DNA from 3 places in the Neobacillus sp. SRL179 genome. Region 3 is predicted to be linked to each of the others. Evidence: riboswitches for the same ligand, from Rfam matches in the RefSeq annotation. Region 3 holds a riboswitch; each other region holds the start of a gene.

What was found. A riboswitch is a leader RNA that binds a small molecule or an ion and turns the genes downstream of it on or off. The one in region 3 is predicted to bind glycine.
Region 1: another riboswitch for glycine. It lies ahead of AC4E8C_RS14430 (ACT domain-containing protein); the one in region 3 lies ahead of AC4E8C_RS09585 (amino acid permease).
Region 2: another riboswitch for glycine. It lies ahead of gcvT (glycine cleavage system aminomethyltransferase GcvT); the one in region 3 lies ahead of AC4E8C_RS09585 (amino acid permease).

What each region holds. Positions count from the first base shown of each region.
Region 1 is NZ_OZ481792.1:2,942,786-2,947,421, reverse strand. It holds gene AC4E8C_RS14440 (polysaccharide deacetylase family protein) at 1-244, shown strand, start outside; gene AC4E8C_RS14435 (PFL family protein) at 347-1,708, opposite strand; gene AC4E8C_RS14430 (ACT domain-containing protein) at 1,726-2,001, opposite strand; glycine riboswitch at 2,079-2,158, opposite strand; gene AC4E8C_RS14425 (hypothetical protein) at 2,344-2,691, shown strand; gene AC4E8C_RS14420 (aminotransferase class V-fold PLP-dependent enzyme) at 2,828-4,330, shown strand; gene AC4E8C_RS14415 (L,D-transpeptidase family protein) at 4,368-4,636, shown strand, end outside.
Region 2 is NZ_OZ481792.1:3,350,877-3,355,512, reverse strand. It holds gene AC4E8C_RS16585 (YqhG family protein) at 1-401, opposite strand, end outside; gene AC4E8C_RS16580 (DEAD/DEAH box helicase) at 379-2,067, opposite strand; glycine riboswitch at 2,279-2,367, shown strand; gene gcvT (glycine cleavage system aminomethyltransferase GcvT) at 2,629-3,732, shown strand; gene gcvPA (aminomethyl-transferring glycine dehydrogenase subunit GcvPA) at 3,754-4,636, shown strand, end outside.
Region 3 is NZ_OZ481792.1:1,941,406-1,946,041, reverse strand. It holds gene AC4E8C_RS09590 (DUF2935 domain-containing protein) at 1-96, opposite strand, end outside; gene AC4E8C_RS09585 (amino acid permease) at 287-1,669, opposite strand; glycine riboswitch at 1,832-1,913, opposite strand; gene AC4E8C_RS09580 (M1 family metallopeptidase) at 2,286-3,509, opposite strand; gene garD (galactarate dehydratase) at 3,675-4,636, opposite strand, start outside.

The DNA.
Region 1 (4,636 bases), 1.0 Mb from region 3:
AAACTCAAAAGAGAAAATAGAAAAACTTACAGGCAAAGCTGTTATTGCACTGGCATATCCATATGGAAACACAAACAACCAAGTTATTGCAGAAGCAAAAAAGTATTATCTATTTGGACTTACCACTACGCCGGGTTCTTACAGTCCAAGTGGAACAAAAAACGAGTTATATTACCTTCCTCGATCATATGTTAAATATTCAACATCTATAGAGGATTTTGCAAAAATAGTGGAGGGGGAATAAAAGCGTCTTGTATAATAATCCATCGTGGGTTAATACAAAAAAACTGTGCAGCCTCAAAGGGCTTTGCACAGTTACATATCATAATATAAAATATACTGCTGCTTAATTGATTAGGGCCTGGAGTGGGGCAGGAATTCTTCCGCCACGATCAATTAACTTTTGGGAACTATAAGGATTAACGCCCATAATCGGTGCTCTACCTAGCAGTCCGCCGAATTCAACTATCTCTCCTTCTTTTTTACCTGGAACCGGAATAACCCGGACAGCAGTTGTTTTTTTATTGATCATTCCGATTGCGGCTTCGTCCGCAATCATCGCGGAAAGGGTAGCAGGAGACACATCACCTGTTATCGCAATCATGTCAAGTCCGACAGAACACACACAAGTCATCGCCTCTAGCTTAGATAACGTAAGGGCACCGTCTATAATTCCCTTAATCATTCCATTGTCTTCACTTACAGGAATAAAAGCTCCACTTAAGCCTCCTACATAAGAGCTGGCCATGGCGCCTCCTTTTTTTACGGCATCATTCATCAAGGCTAGTGCTGCAATGGTTCCGTGTGTACCCACCCGTTCAAGGCCAATTTCCTCAAGGATCTCGGCAACGCTATCGTTTAAAGCATTTGTAGGAGCAAGCGAGAGATCCATAATACCAAAGGGAATGCTGAGGCGTTTTGCCACTACTCGGCCAATCAGCTCTCCTGCACGTGTAATCTTAAAGGCAGTTTTTTTAATAATATCTGATACTTCTCCTAGGTCGGCATGTGGATGACGTTTTAAAGCATTTAAGACAACACCTGGTCCACTAACGCCAACATTAAGGACTACTTCACCTTCACCAGTTCCATGAAAGGCTCCAGCCATAAAAGGATTGTCCTCAACAGGATTACAAAAAACAACTAGTTTAGCACAGGCAATCCCGTTTTGCTCTTTTGTCCTTTCAGCAGCTTCTTTTAAAATATATCCTATCTGACGTACCGCATCCATATTAATTCCACTGCGAGTGGTTGCAACGGAAACAGAAGAACAAACCCGTTCTGTTACGCTAAGTGCCTCAGGCAATGCTTTAAGAAGCACTTCATCGCCTTTTGTCGAACCTTTATGAACAAGAGCAGAGAACCCGCCAATAAAATCAATTCCTAGTTGTTTTGCAGCCTTATCAAGCGTTCTCGCCAGATCTACAGTTTGTTCTACTGTTGCATTTCCGAGGATTTCAGCAATGGGTGTGATGGAAATACGTTTATTGATAATGGGTACTCCAAATTCTTTTTCGGTTTCCTCCGCCACACTTTTTAAGTTCTTTGCATATTTAGTGATTTTCGTAAAGACACATTCCTTCATTTTATCAAAATCTGAATCTGCACAATCTTGCAAGCTTATCCCCATTGTTACCGTACGAATATCCAAATTTTCCATTTGTACCATTCGAATCGTTTGTAGTATTTCATCCATTGCAATTGATATATGTATCGCCCCTAAGATTATATTCTGTGCATGGCTTGAAAAATTTCTTCTAGCTGAAGATTGATTTGGACATCCATTTCATTGCCAACCTTGTCCAAAGCTGTGCGCACTTTATTTAAATTTTCATTTTCAGTCACATCAATTATCATCATCATGGTAAAAAATTCTTGCAAAATCGTCTGACTGATATCGAGAATATTCATGTTGTTCTCTGCTAATACAGTTGTCACTTTAGAAATAATGCCAACCTTGTCTTTTCCAATGACACTTACTACTGCACGTCTACTTTCCATTGTTCCACCTCATTTATAAAATAAAAAAAAGATTGGTTGCTCCAATCTCACGGTTAAGAAAAGTGTGCAGTTTTGCACAACATTCTCCTGTCCTTTTGCCTGAGATTGTGAATCCTTCGGCGCCACTTTTTTAAGCGGTCTCTCCAGAAGCTGCTCCAGTTGTAGTTTACCCACAACCATCATTGCCGGCTATTATGAATTAACCAAATAATATCAATCTTTAATTATTCAGTCAATTATTAAATGAATGAAAAAACATTGTAAACGAGTGGAAACCTTAATGTAATCAAATCTTGATATAATGGTACAAATAGGATAGAGAATAGTAGGGTGGGTGTTTTTATGGAAGAAACCATTGCAAAATCATATTTACAGAAATCACTTGATGAGTGGAAAGACGATATTGCATTAGTATTAGCCGAAATTGCAAATGAATATGATGAAGTGGCACAAGAATTAAAAGTGTATTCTTATAAATATGGTATTACTAAGCAAGTAATCCAATCAACTGTAAACGAGGAAATTATCGAGAAAATTCGAGAGATGTATCATAAGCCATTTGAGGAGAGCTATAACCAACTAAAAGAATACATAAAGGATTTAGAAGAGAAAAGAAGAGTGTTTCAAATGTTTATTCAAAAAATCGATGAAGTGACGAAAAAAGAATCTGCTAAGATTACAACCTATTAATAAAAAATCCGAAGCATAAGATCCCAATCCCTAGTGATTGGGATCTTTCTTTTTGTTTCATATTTTGTTAAAAGGAGACGCGATTACTGATTTTGCATATATTGATTAACAAAAACAATTTTGTGAGGTGTGAAACATGATCACGGCAAAGATTGGATCCAATACCTTTCGTATCCCGGATAACCTTGCGGAATATTTTCAAACGTTTCGCTCACAAGTGATTGGTATAAATCAAGAATTCATCTCTCCCTATGGAAAAAGGAAAATTATTTATGCGGATTGGACGGCAAGCGGGCGTTTATATAGACCTATCGAACAAAAAATTTCCGAGACATTTGGCCCATTTATGGCCAATACACATACCGAATCAAACATTACAAGTTTAATGATGACAGGAATCTATAATCAATCAAAAAAAATTATTAAAGACCATGTGAATGCTGATCCAACTGACGTGCTCATTTTGGATGGATTTGGGATGACGTCAGTTATTAATAAGTTCCAACGTTTGCTGGGGCTCAGAGTCCCCGGGCAGTTTAAAAATAGCATAATCCTATCTGAAGATGAAAGACCAATTGTCTTCATTACACATATGGAGCACCATTCAAATCATACATCATGGCTAGAAACATTGGCAGACGTGGAGATAATTGCTCCTGATCCTTATGGCCGTGTAGATATAAATCAATTAGAGAAATTACTACAAATATATAAGGACCGACCTTTAAAAATAGGTTCATTTACAGCTTGTTCCAATGTAACAGGAATTCAGACACCCTATTACCAACTAGCAAAAAAGATGCATCAACATGGTGGTTTCTGTTTCGTTGATTTTTCTGCAGCAGCTCCCTATATAACAATTAATATGCATCCAGACGATCCGCTCGAAAAATTAGATGCCATTTTTTTTTCGCCTCATAAATTTTTAGGAGGCCCTGGATCTAGTGGTGTTTTAGTGTTTGATTCGCGATTATATAAAAACCAGGTACCTGATCATCCTGGTGGAGGAACCGTTACATGGACTAATCCTTGGGGAGAGCACCAATATTATCAAAACATTGAGTTGCGTGAAGATGGAGGGACGCCAGGAATCTTACAAGCCATTCGTACAGCATTATGTTTGAATTTGAAAGATCAAATGGGTGTTAAAAATATTTTAAACAGAGAAAAAGAACAGTTGAAGTTGTTATATCCGCTTTTGAAAGCAATACCTGGTCTTCATATCTTAGATGGTCAAATCAACACTCGACTTGGAATTGTTTCATTTTTTATTGAGAATATTCATTACAATTTAATTGTCCGCTTATTAAATGATCGATACGGTATTCAAGTGAGAGGTGGGTGTTCATGCGCGGGAACATATGGTCATTATCTATATCAAATAGATAAAAACACCTCTAAACAAATAATGAACAAGATTAATCAAGGCAATCTATCATCAAAACCAGGATGGGTAAGGTTTTCCCTTCATCCAGTGATGAATGATGAGGAAATAATTATATTTGCAAATGCCTTGAAGGAGATCACCGAGAACATTGAGGAATGGAAAAAAGATTATAAATACGATTCCGCAAGTAATGATTATTTTTATATAAATTATAAAAGAGAAGATATGTCATCACTATTTCGTCTTGAATAAACTCTGAAAAAGGTCATTTTTTGAAAGGCGGGATCACATGATTCATATTGTTAAGCCTGGTGAAACACTAAATATACTTTCTGCTAACTATCGCGTAAGTTTGCAGCATCTATACGCGGCAAATCCTGGTGTCGGACAATTACATGTCGGACAACAGATTCATATTCCAGGTCTTCTAGATCCAAGTACTATCCCGTATACCATTCAGGTGTCGGTAGGAAAAAGGCGGCTTTCTTTGTACCATTCTGGAAAATTAGTGAAAATCTTTCCGATAGCAGTTGGGAAAATGCTGACTAATACACCGAT
Region 2 (4,636 bases), 1.4 Mb from region 3:
TTTCTGTCACATTGATAGGAGATTTTCACATTCATACACAACCAAGGCATTAATGGCGTTTGTTGATGTACATGCTGATGACTTTCATATAGACGAATGTAATTGGCTAACTTTTTTGTTGAATCAAAAATTTGATGAAGCCGCGGCGAACCAAAATGGATGACTTCCCCCTTGATCGTCTCCGGAACGTCCTTTTGATTAGTAACAAAGGTCAACTGCATCGGATTTGGAACCCCGCCTGTTTTCTCTAAATAGTGCCAATAAAAAGGGCGGTTCATCAATTCTTTGTCCAGTTCAACGGTTAGCTGAACGGTTAAATACCCTAATTTATTTTCGATGATGGGACAATCATTTGCCTGAAAATATTTCAATAAAAAATTATGAATTTCCTGCTGCTGCATGGGAATCTTCCTCCTTCATCGATTGTGCAAATTCAATCATAGAAGATAAATTGTCCATTTTAATTCGCATTTCACCCTCTGAGCTAGATTGTCCAAAAATATCAATTAAATGGTCTTCAATATTTCCAAATTCCAGTTTCGTTAGAATGTCATCTAATTCGCCAATCACTTTTTCAAATAGGTGAATCTTTTCATATAGCAATTTAAGGATATGTTCCTCAACCGTATTTTTTATGGCAAAATTATAAATCATGACATCCTTCTCCTGCCCCAGACGGTGAATCCGGCCGATCCGCTGTTCAAGTCTCATCGGATTCCATGGTAAATCAAAATTAATAATATGATTACAAAACTGTAAATTGATCCCTTCGCCGCCCGCCTCGGTGGCAATGAGTACTTGGGCGTTTTTTTGAAATAGTTCTCTCATCCAGTCTTTTTTTCCACGTTTGAAACCGCCGCGGAAAGGAACAGAGGTGATACCATGCTGCTTTAAGTACCATTGCAGGTACATCTGTGTTGCACGATATTCAGTGAAGATGATTACTTTGTCATTGATTTTTTGTATTAATTCAAGGGCTTTTTCTGCTTTGGAGTTTTGCTGAACCGCTTCGACTTTTTTAATTAAGAAGTCAATTTGTTCCTTAAAGGCAGGGGACGGATCCTCTTTTTTTTGGAGCATGTTTTTTAGCGTATAGTAAACGGCTTCCCTGCTGCTGCAAGCCTCACGCTGTAATGTCATCACAGAGAAAGCACTTGTCTGGGCCCAGTCACCCTCACTTCTTAACAATGTAATAGCCTCATAAAGTTCATTCTCTGCTGACGAACATTCGATTGGAATGGTTTCAACTTGTCGTTTTGTCCATTCAATCCCCGTATCTGCACGACGATTTCGAATCATAACCTTGTTTACTAATTCTTTTAAATGCTCATTGTCGTTTAAGGAACGAGCATCTCGTTTGTACTTTTCAAAGAAAGAGGTTTCACTGCCTAAGTGCCCTGGTTTTAATAAGGAAACTAAATTAAAGATTTCTTCCACTCTGTTTTGGATCGGTGTTGCCGTCAGTAATAAACAAAATTTCTTTTTTAAGTTCTGAACAAATTCGTAGTTTTTTGTTTTATTATTTTTAAGTTTATGGGCTTCATCAATGATAATAAGGTCATAGTCTTGTTTAAAAATAATGTCTCGATGTGGATTTCGTTTGGCAGTATCAATCGATGATACTACTACATCGCACTGTTCCCACACATAACTTTTCTTTTGGGTAATGGCTGGGATGAAAAATTTGCTATTTAGCTCGATTGCCCATTGGGTAACTAAGGAGGCAGGAACGAGAATTAACACCTTTTTGACCAACCCGCGAATCATATATTCTTTTAAAATTAAACCTGCTTCAATTGTTTTTCCTAATCCAACCTCATCAGCTAGGATGGCTTTGCCATTCATATTTTCAATTACTTGTTTAGCTGTTTCAAGCTGATGCGGGAGCGGTGTTAAGTTAGGTAAATGCTTCGGAGCTTGCAAGCCTTCAAATTCTGGTATAACCAAGTGATTTTCAACATCAATTGCTAGTTTGAAAAGCTCCCAATTTCCCCAGGGACCATCATTGTCAATTCTATGTAAAAAGTCATCTTGCCAAGACGATTCAAATTCAATTTCGACCGACATCATTTCAGCTCCTTTTTTTATACAGTTAGACTTCTGTTTAACGTTAATTTTTCCCAGAATAATGTGCTTTTACTTTTATTATAAAGTTATTGCTCAATGTATTGTTTTAATGGTAGGATGGTAATAGCTTTGAATGTTTTAAATATTTTAATAAGGTAATTTATTTTCAAGTATAGTTAGTATGACCAAATTGGAAAATATTATAATGCGAATGACAACAAGGGGAGAGACTACCTAGGTAGCGCCGAAGGAGCAAACAATTAATGTGAATCTCTCAGGCAAAAGAACTCTTGTTTGACGCTACTCTGGAGAGCGCTGATTCAGAACGAGCAGCCACCAAAGGGGAAAACCTTTTTAGGTAAACTTTCAGGTGCAAGGACAGAGACCGCCTTTAGGAATAAAGGGAGGTCCCTGTCTTTTTTTATGCCTGCTCTCATCTTACCCAATGGTTAAAAAATTTGGTAAATGATAGTAGGATAACAACTTGCCCGGATCTGTAAATGGATTCAATCTCTTATTCGTTTAAAAATATTTTGGAACAGATTGAAGGGGGACACTTGGATGACTGAATTAAAACGAACTCCGCTATTCGATGTGTATAAAGAAAATGGGGGAAGAACCGTTGACTTTGGCGGCTGGGAGCTGCCGGTCCAATTCTCAAGCATTAAGGAGGAACATGAAGCCGTCCGCACTCGTGCTGGCTTGTTTGATGTCTCCCATATGGGTGAAGTGGAAGTGAAAGGCCCAGACAGTTTAAGTTATTTGCAAAAAATGATGACTAATGACATTTCAAAACTAAAAAATGGCGGGGCACAGTACACGGCCATGTGTTATGAAAACGGTGGAACAGTTGATGATCTGCTTGTCTATAAAATGGAGGACCATCACTATTTACTAGTTGTGAATGCATCTAATATTGATAAAGATTACAAATGGCTTGAGGATCATGTTGAGGGGGATGTCAGCCTTGAAAATCTATCTGATAAGACAGCCCAGCTGGCACTTCAAGGCCCGCTTGCTGAAAAAGTCCTTCAAAAGCTAGCCGGGGAAACAAATCTAAGTGAAATAGGATTTTTTAAATTTCAGCAAGCAGTACATATAAATGGCAAAAAGGCTCTTGTATCAAGAACTGGATACACGGGTGAAGATGGTTTTGAAGTGTATTGTGATGCTAGAGATGCCGTCGGTCTTTGGAAAGCTATACTACGAGCCGGAAAAGAAGAGGGGGTTCTTCCTTGCGGGCTAGGGGCTCGCGATACTCTCCGTTTTGAATCAGTGTTAGCTCTCTATGGTCAAGAACTTTCACCGGAAATTTCACCCCTTGAAGCAGGGATTGGCTTTGCCGTGAAGTTAAATAAGGAAGCTGATTTCATCGGTAAAGAAGCCCTTAAGAAGCAAAAAGAAGCAGGCTTAACTAGAACATTAGCAGGAATTGAAATGATTGACCGAGGAATTCCTCGTCACGGTTATCCAGTTTATAAGGGTGAGGAACAAATTGGCGAAGTAACAACTGGAACACAGTCACCTACATTAAAGAGAAATATTGGACTTGCCCTGATTAAAACTGAGTTTGCCGAATTAAATTCTGAGGTAGAAGTTGAAATACGCGGTAAACGCCTAAAAGCTAAAGTAGTTCCAACACCTTTTTATAAAAGAGAAAAGTAAATCATGGAGGGAGCTAGGTTTATGAAACATCGCTATTTACCTATGACTAAACAAGATATAAAGGCAATGCTTGACACAATTGGTGTTTCTTCAATTGATGAGTTGTTTAGCGATATCCCTGAAAAAGTTAGATTCAAGGGTGAGTATAATATTAAAGCAGCTAAGTCTGAGCCGGCTTTACTGAAAGAACTATATCAATTAGCAGACCAGAATGCAGACCTAAAAAGAAATGTGTCTTTTCTAGGTGCTGGCGTTTATGACCATTACATGCCTGTGATTGTGGATCACGTTATTTCTCGTTCAGAATTTTATACCGCTTATACACCCTATCAGCCTGAGATTTCGCAAGGTGAGCTCCAAGCCATTTTTGAATTCCAAACGATGATTTGTGAGTTAACGGGAATGGACGTTGCGAACTCCTCTATGTATGATGGCGGTACAGCACTTGCCGAAGCTGCCATGCTTAGTGCAGGACACACAAAACGAAAAAAAGTGGTTGTGTCTAGTGCTGTTCATCCTGAGTATCGTGATGTTCTTAAAACCTATGCAAAGGGACAAAATCTTGAAGTAGTTGAAGTCCCCGTAAAAGAAGGCATAACAGATATTGAGGCGCTAAAGGAAATAGTAAGTTCCGATGTTGCTGCAGTGATTGTCCAATACCCAAATTTCTTTGGCAGAATTGAGCCATTAAAAGAGGTGGAGGAAATAATCCATGAGCAGAAAGGAATGTTTGTGGTTAGCAGCAATCCATTATCCCTTGGGATCTTAACTCCTCCTGGAAAGTTTGGTGCTGATATTGTGATTGGTGATGCACAACCATTTGGTATTCCAACTGCCTTTGGCGGGCCGCATTGTGGTTATTTTGCCGTAACCAACAAATTAATGCGGAAGGTACCTGGACGTT
Region 3 (4,636 bases):
TGCTAACGCTTCATAAATAAACCTGGAATGATCCCCTAAAATTTGAAGCCAAAATCGATGCTCAAATCTTGCTGTCCTCTCAAAGACTCCATTCATTCTTTTTTCCCTCCCAGAAAAATACTCACCCTTTTGATATTTATTCTCCTTCATTAATTTTATGAGTAAAGCATGGAGCACAAGAGTTTATTAATTCATAGGCTAAATAAACTATTTGCTTCCTACGGGGTGATAAAATAAGTCATTGAGATTTCTCAATGACCTATTTTTATTCTACAAAAAGGGTGCTCTAATCCCGAACTGGGGCATTTATACGGAAATTCTTCCCCTTAATTTTTTTCCTTTTAAATGAATAAAAGATAAATAAAACAATAAACCATAATGGAGTCATTAATAAAGCTGTTCGTGTTGCTTCAGCAAAAAGCATAATCACTAGAATCATAGCAAATAACGTTAAAACCACATAATTAATAAATGGGGTAAACGGGGCTTTAAATGTCGACTTTTTTTGTAAATCCGGTCGTAATTTTCTATATCGCAAGTGGCAAATCAAAATAATACTCCAAACCCAAATAAAACAAATCGCACTGATCGTTGTTACGATCCCAAAGGCTTGTTCTGGTATTAACTTACTTAACAAGGCTCCAACAGATAAAACTAATGCGGATACAAGTAAGGCATTACTTGGTACATGATTTTTATTTAATTTTGCAAAGTTAGCCGGTCCTTGTTCATGACTGCTTAAATTAAACAGGATTCGGCTTGTTGAAAATAATCCGCTGTTACAAGCAGAAGCTGCAGATGTTAAGACAACAAAATTAATTATCCCTGCGGCAATTGGAATGCCCACTAAGCTGAACGTCTTTACAAATGGACTGTTGGCTGCATTTAACTGCGTCCATGGATTAATACATAAAAGAATAATAAGTGCACCGACATAGAAAAATAGAATTCTTAAAGGTATTTTATTAATGGCTGATGGAATATTTTTTTGTGGATTTGACGTTTCTGCGGCAGATACTCCAACCAATTCAACACCCACAAAGGCAAACACAACCAATTGGAATGAAAGAAGAAAACCTGAAATTCCATTTGGAAACAGGCCGCCATATCCCCAAATATTTTTAACCGTCACAGTACCTGCCTTTGTATGAAATCCAACCACTAGCAAAACAATCCCGATTATGATCAAGGCGAGGATGGTGATCACTTTAATTAAAGCAAACCAAAATTCTAATTCTCCGAAAAGTTTTACCGTCATTAAATTTAGTCCCAATAACAAAACCAAACAAACGATTGCTGGTACCCATTGCGGAATATCAAACCAATATTGAACATATACGCCAACCGCGATAATATCTGCCATTGCGGTCATAATCCAACAGAACCAATACGTCCATCCTGTTATATAACCAGCCCAAGGTCCAATATAGTCTACAGCAAAATCAGTAAAGGATTGATAACCTTTCTTCGATAATAGAAGTTCCCCCATGGCCCTCATAACAAAGAAGCAGGCAATCCCAACGATCAAATAAGCAAAAATAATCGAAGGGCCGGCTAACTGAATTGCTTTTCCTGAGCCTAAAAATAAACCTGTACCAATCGTTCCACCAATCGCGATGAGTTGAACATGCCGATTTTTTAGGTCTCTTTTTAATTCTTGTTGTGCCATTTTAGTTCCCCCTATTTAGTTATTTTCTCCTTTGTTTCATTTGTGAATTTATGAACAAAGTTTAAAATCAATAAAAAAAAGATTGGATATCATCCAATCTCACCGGTCATTAGAATAACAAATATTATCATCTACTCTTTTATAAGAATAACAAAATAACACTCGTACTCTTCTGTCCTTTTGCCTGAGATTGTGAACCCTTCGGCGCCGCAGGATACCCTGCGTTCTCTCCAGAAGCTGCTCCAGCTATAGTTTGAACCATAGCCATCATAGCTTGCTAAGTATGTAATTTTCTAAGAAGTACTACAGTGATCGTTTTAAAAGATAAACCACTATAATATCTTAACACAAAACTAATATTGTTGAATAATTTAAAATTTTAATAGTATTTCTTCAATTTGTCAAATCTAGCAATTTAAAATCTACTTTTTCCGTTTTATTTTGTTGGAGCAAATTGTTCATTAATATTTCTATCACTCTATATTAAACTTAAATAAGGAAGTTGTAAATTGTACAACCCTTCTATGAAAGTCCTAATCATAAATTATTACAATCGAATAGGTCATTGAGAATTCTCAATGACCTATTCTTAGTTACGCTCTTCTGTTATTGTTGGTCAACAGCAAAAACTCGATGTGTCTACCCCAGATGTTTGATTATCGGGAAGAATAGTAATCATAACAAGCTGTGGATACTCCATCCCACCAAACCAGCCTTCCATAGCACAAATATCGAGCTCTGGCCATGGGTATTGTCCAAACTTCTCACTGAATAACGAAATACTTTTGGACCCTGCATTGATCATCGAGTCTACATATTTAGAATCTTCCTCTTTATAATAGACATTAATATTCACATTGCCTGCCTTTGTTTGTTTTACCTTATAATTAGGATCTAATTCCATGGCAAAGTCGCGTACATTGGCTGCTTGATAATGATGAGTCGATAATGCACCATTTATGCTTGGTTCCCCCACTTCCGTTCCGGTAGCGGCAATCACCTGTTCCTTTTCGGTCGTAAACGTAACATCAAAATCTCCTGATAAAGAATAAAAAGATTCGCCATTTGGATAAAATGGATCGACGTTCCAGCCTTCATCATCATAAACAGCTAGGATGGGAAACCAGTTCCCTAAAGAAGTTGTGGATTTATTCCAGCCAAAGCGATCTTGAACTTCAGGAAGGGTAACGGAGAAAGTCATTTCCACCTTTGCGGTTTCTTTCTTCTTTATCAGTACATCTGGAATATGTAGTGATGTCCCTTTAAGCTCATAATTTACAGGCTGCCCATTTACCTTCATTTGTTCAACCCTGACAACCTGTTCGTTTTGATTTTTCGCTAAATAGACATTTGCATTTCCCCAGACATTAAAATACAAATTAGGCAAATCTACATCTAAATTATTGGTAAAATCGACACTCATAGTTCCGTTTATTACATGATTACTAGAGTCATAAGAAACATCCATTTTATATTTTGGATGGCTTGGCCCTTTTACTGCACTTGGAGGCCCATTAACAATTTCAATTCGTTCTTCTTCCACAGGTTCCTGTGTTATGGGCTGTGTATCTGTGGTCGTTTTTTCATCCTCTTTAGGCTTTTCCTCTATTGCCTTTTTTTCTACTTTTTTAGTCTGCGTCTCCACTCCTTTTAAAGCGCTTACATCTTTTGTAAAATGTTTCTGATAGAGAAATAGCATCCCAAAGGTTAAAACAAGATAAAACCCTAGACTGATCATTTGAATGTGAATTTTAGCTATTTTTTGCTTTGGAGCAAACAGGTTATAGCCAAGGAAAGCTAAAAACACCACTAATGATAATAGTAATAAAAATACCTTCATTCAAATCCCCCTTATAGTTGACTAATTACCATTATACAAAATATTTCTATTTATTTACAAATATGTTACAGATTTGATTTTTCATATTTATAGATAAAAAAAAAGACCTCCAACATGAATATTGAGGTCCTAGCTTTTATCGGTATCCTGCTTTCTAACAAACTATCAGGTTATCGGCGCTGGATTAAATAGGGTAAAATCATTATGAAGCTGATATTTCTCTGCCAAACATTGTTTACGTCCACTTGCGACATCGATAATTTCGTTGAATAGCAGGGTTCCAATCTCTTTGATTGTTGCTTCTCCTGTTGCAATCGGCCCTGCATTTACATCGATTAAGTCTTCCCACATATCTTTCATATCGTTTCTCGAACAAACTTTAATAACAGGTGCAACAGCTAATCCATATGGAGTACCACGCCCTGTCATAAATACCTGAAGTGTCATTCCACTAGACAATTGACAAGAACCGCAGACAAAATCACTTGCTGGTGTAGCCGCAAAGATCATACCCTTTTTCGTTGGCCTTTCCCCCGGAGAGAGAACTTCAACAATGGGCGATGTTCCCGACTTCGCAATGGAGCCCATTGCTTTTTCGACTATATTTGATAATCCGCCCTTCTTATTCCCTGGGGTAGGATTGGCGGAGCGATCAACTTGGCCATTTTCAAGATACTTGTCATACCATTTCATTTCCGATGCTAATTTTTTCCCCACTTCCTCGTTAACACAACGTTCTCCAATAATATGAACACCATCACGTACTTCCGTTACTTCAGAAAACATGACCGTAGCACCAGCATGGACCAACATATCTGCTGCATAACCGGCAGCGGGATTCGCAGTCACACCTGAAAAAGCATCACTTCCACCGCACTGCAAACCAATACATAATTCTGAAAGAGATAGTTCGACACGCTTTCTTTGATTTAATTTTTTGAGTTTGGTATCTGCCATTTTCATAATTTCTGCAATTATGGCATCATGGCCTTTAACGTTTTGTAAAACGACAATATTATCAGGAGAAATATCGGTTTCATCTAGCAGCATTTCTAACGTTAGTTTTTCACATCCCAAAGAGATCACCATCGTCTCTCCGCCAAAATTAGGATGTTTCACCATATTTC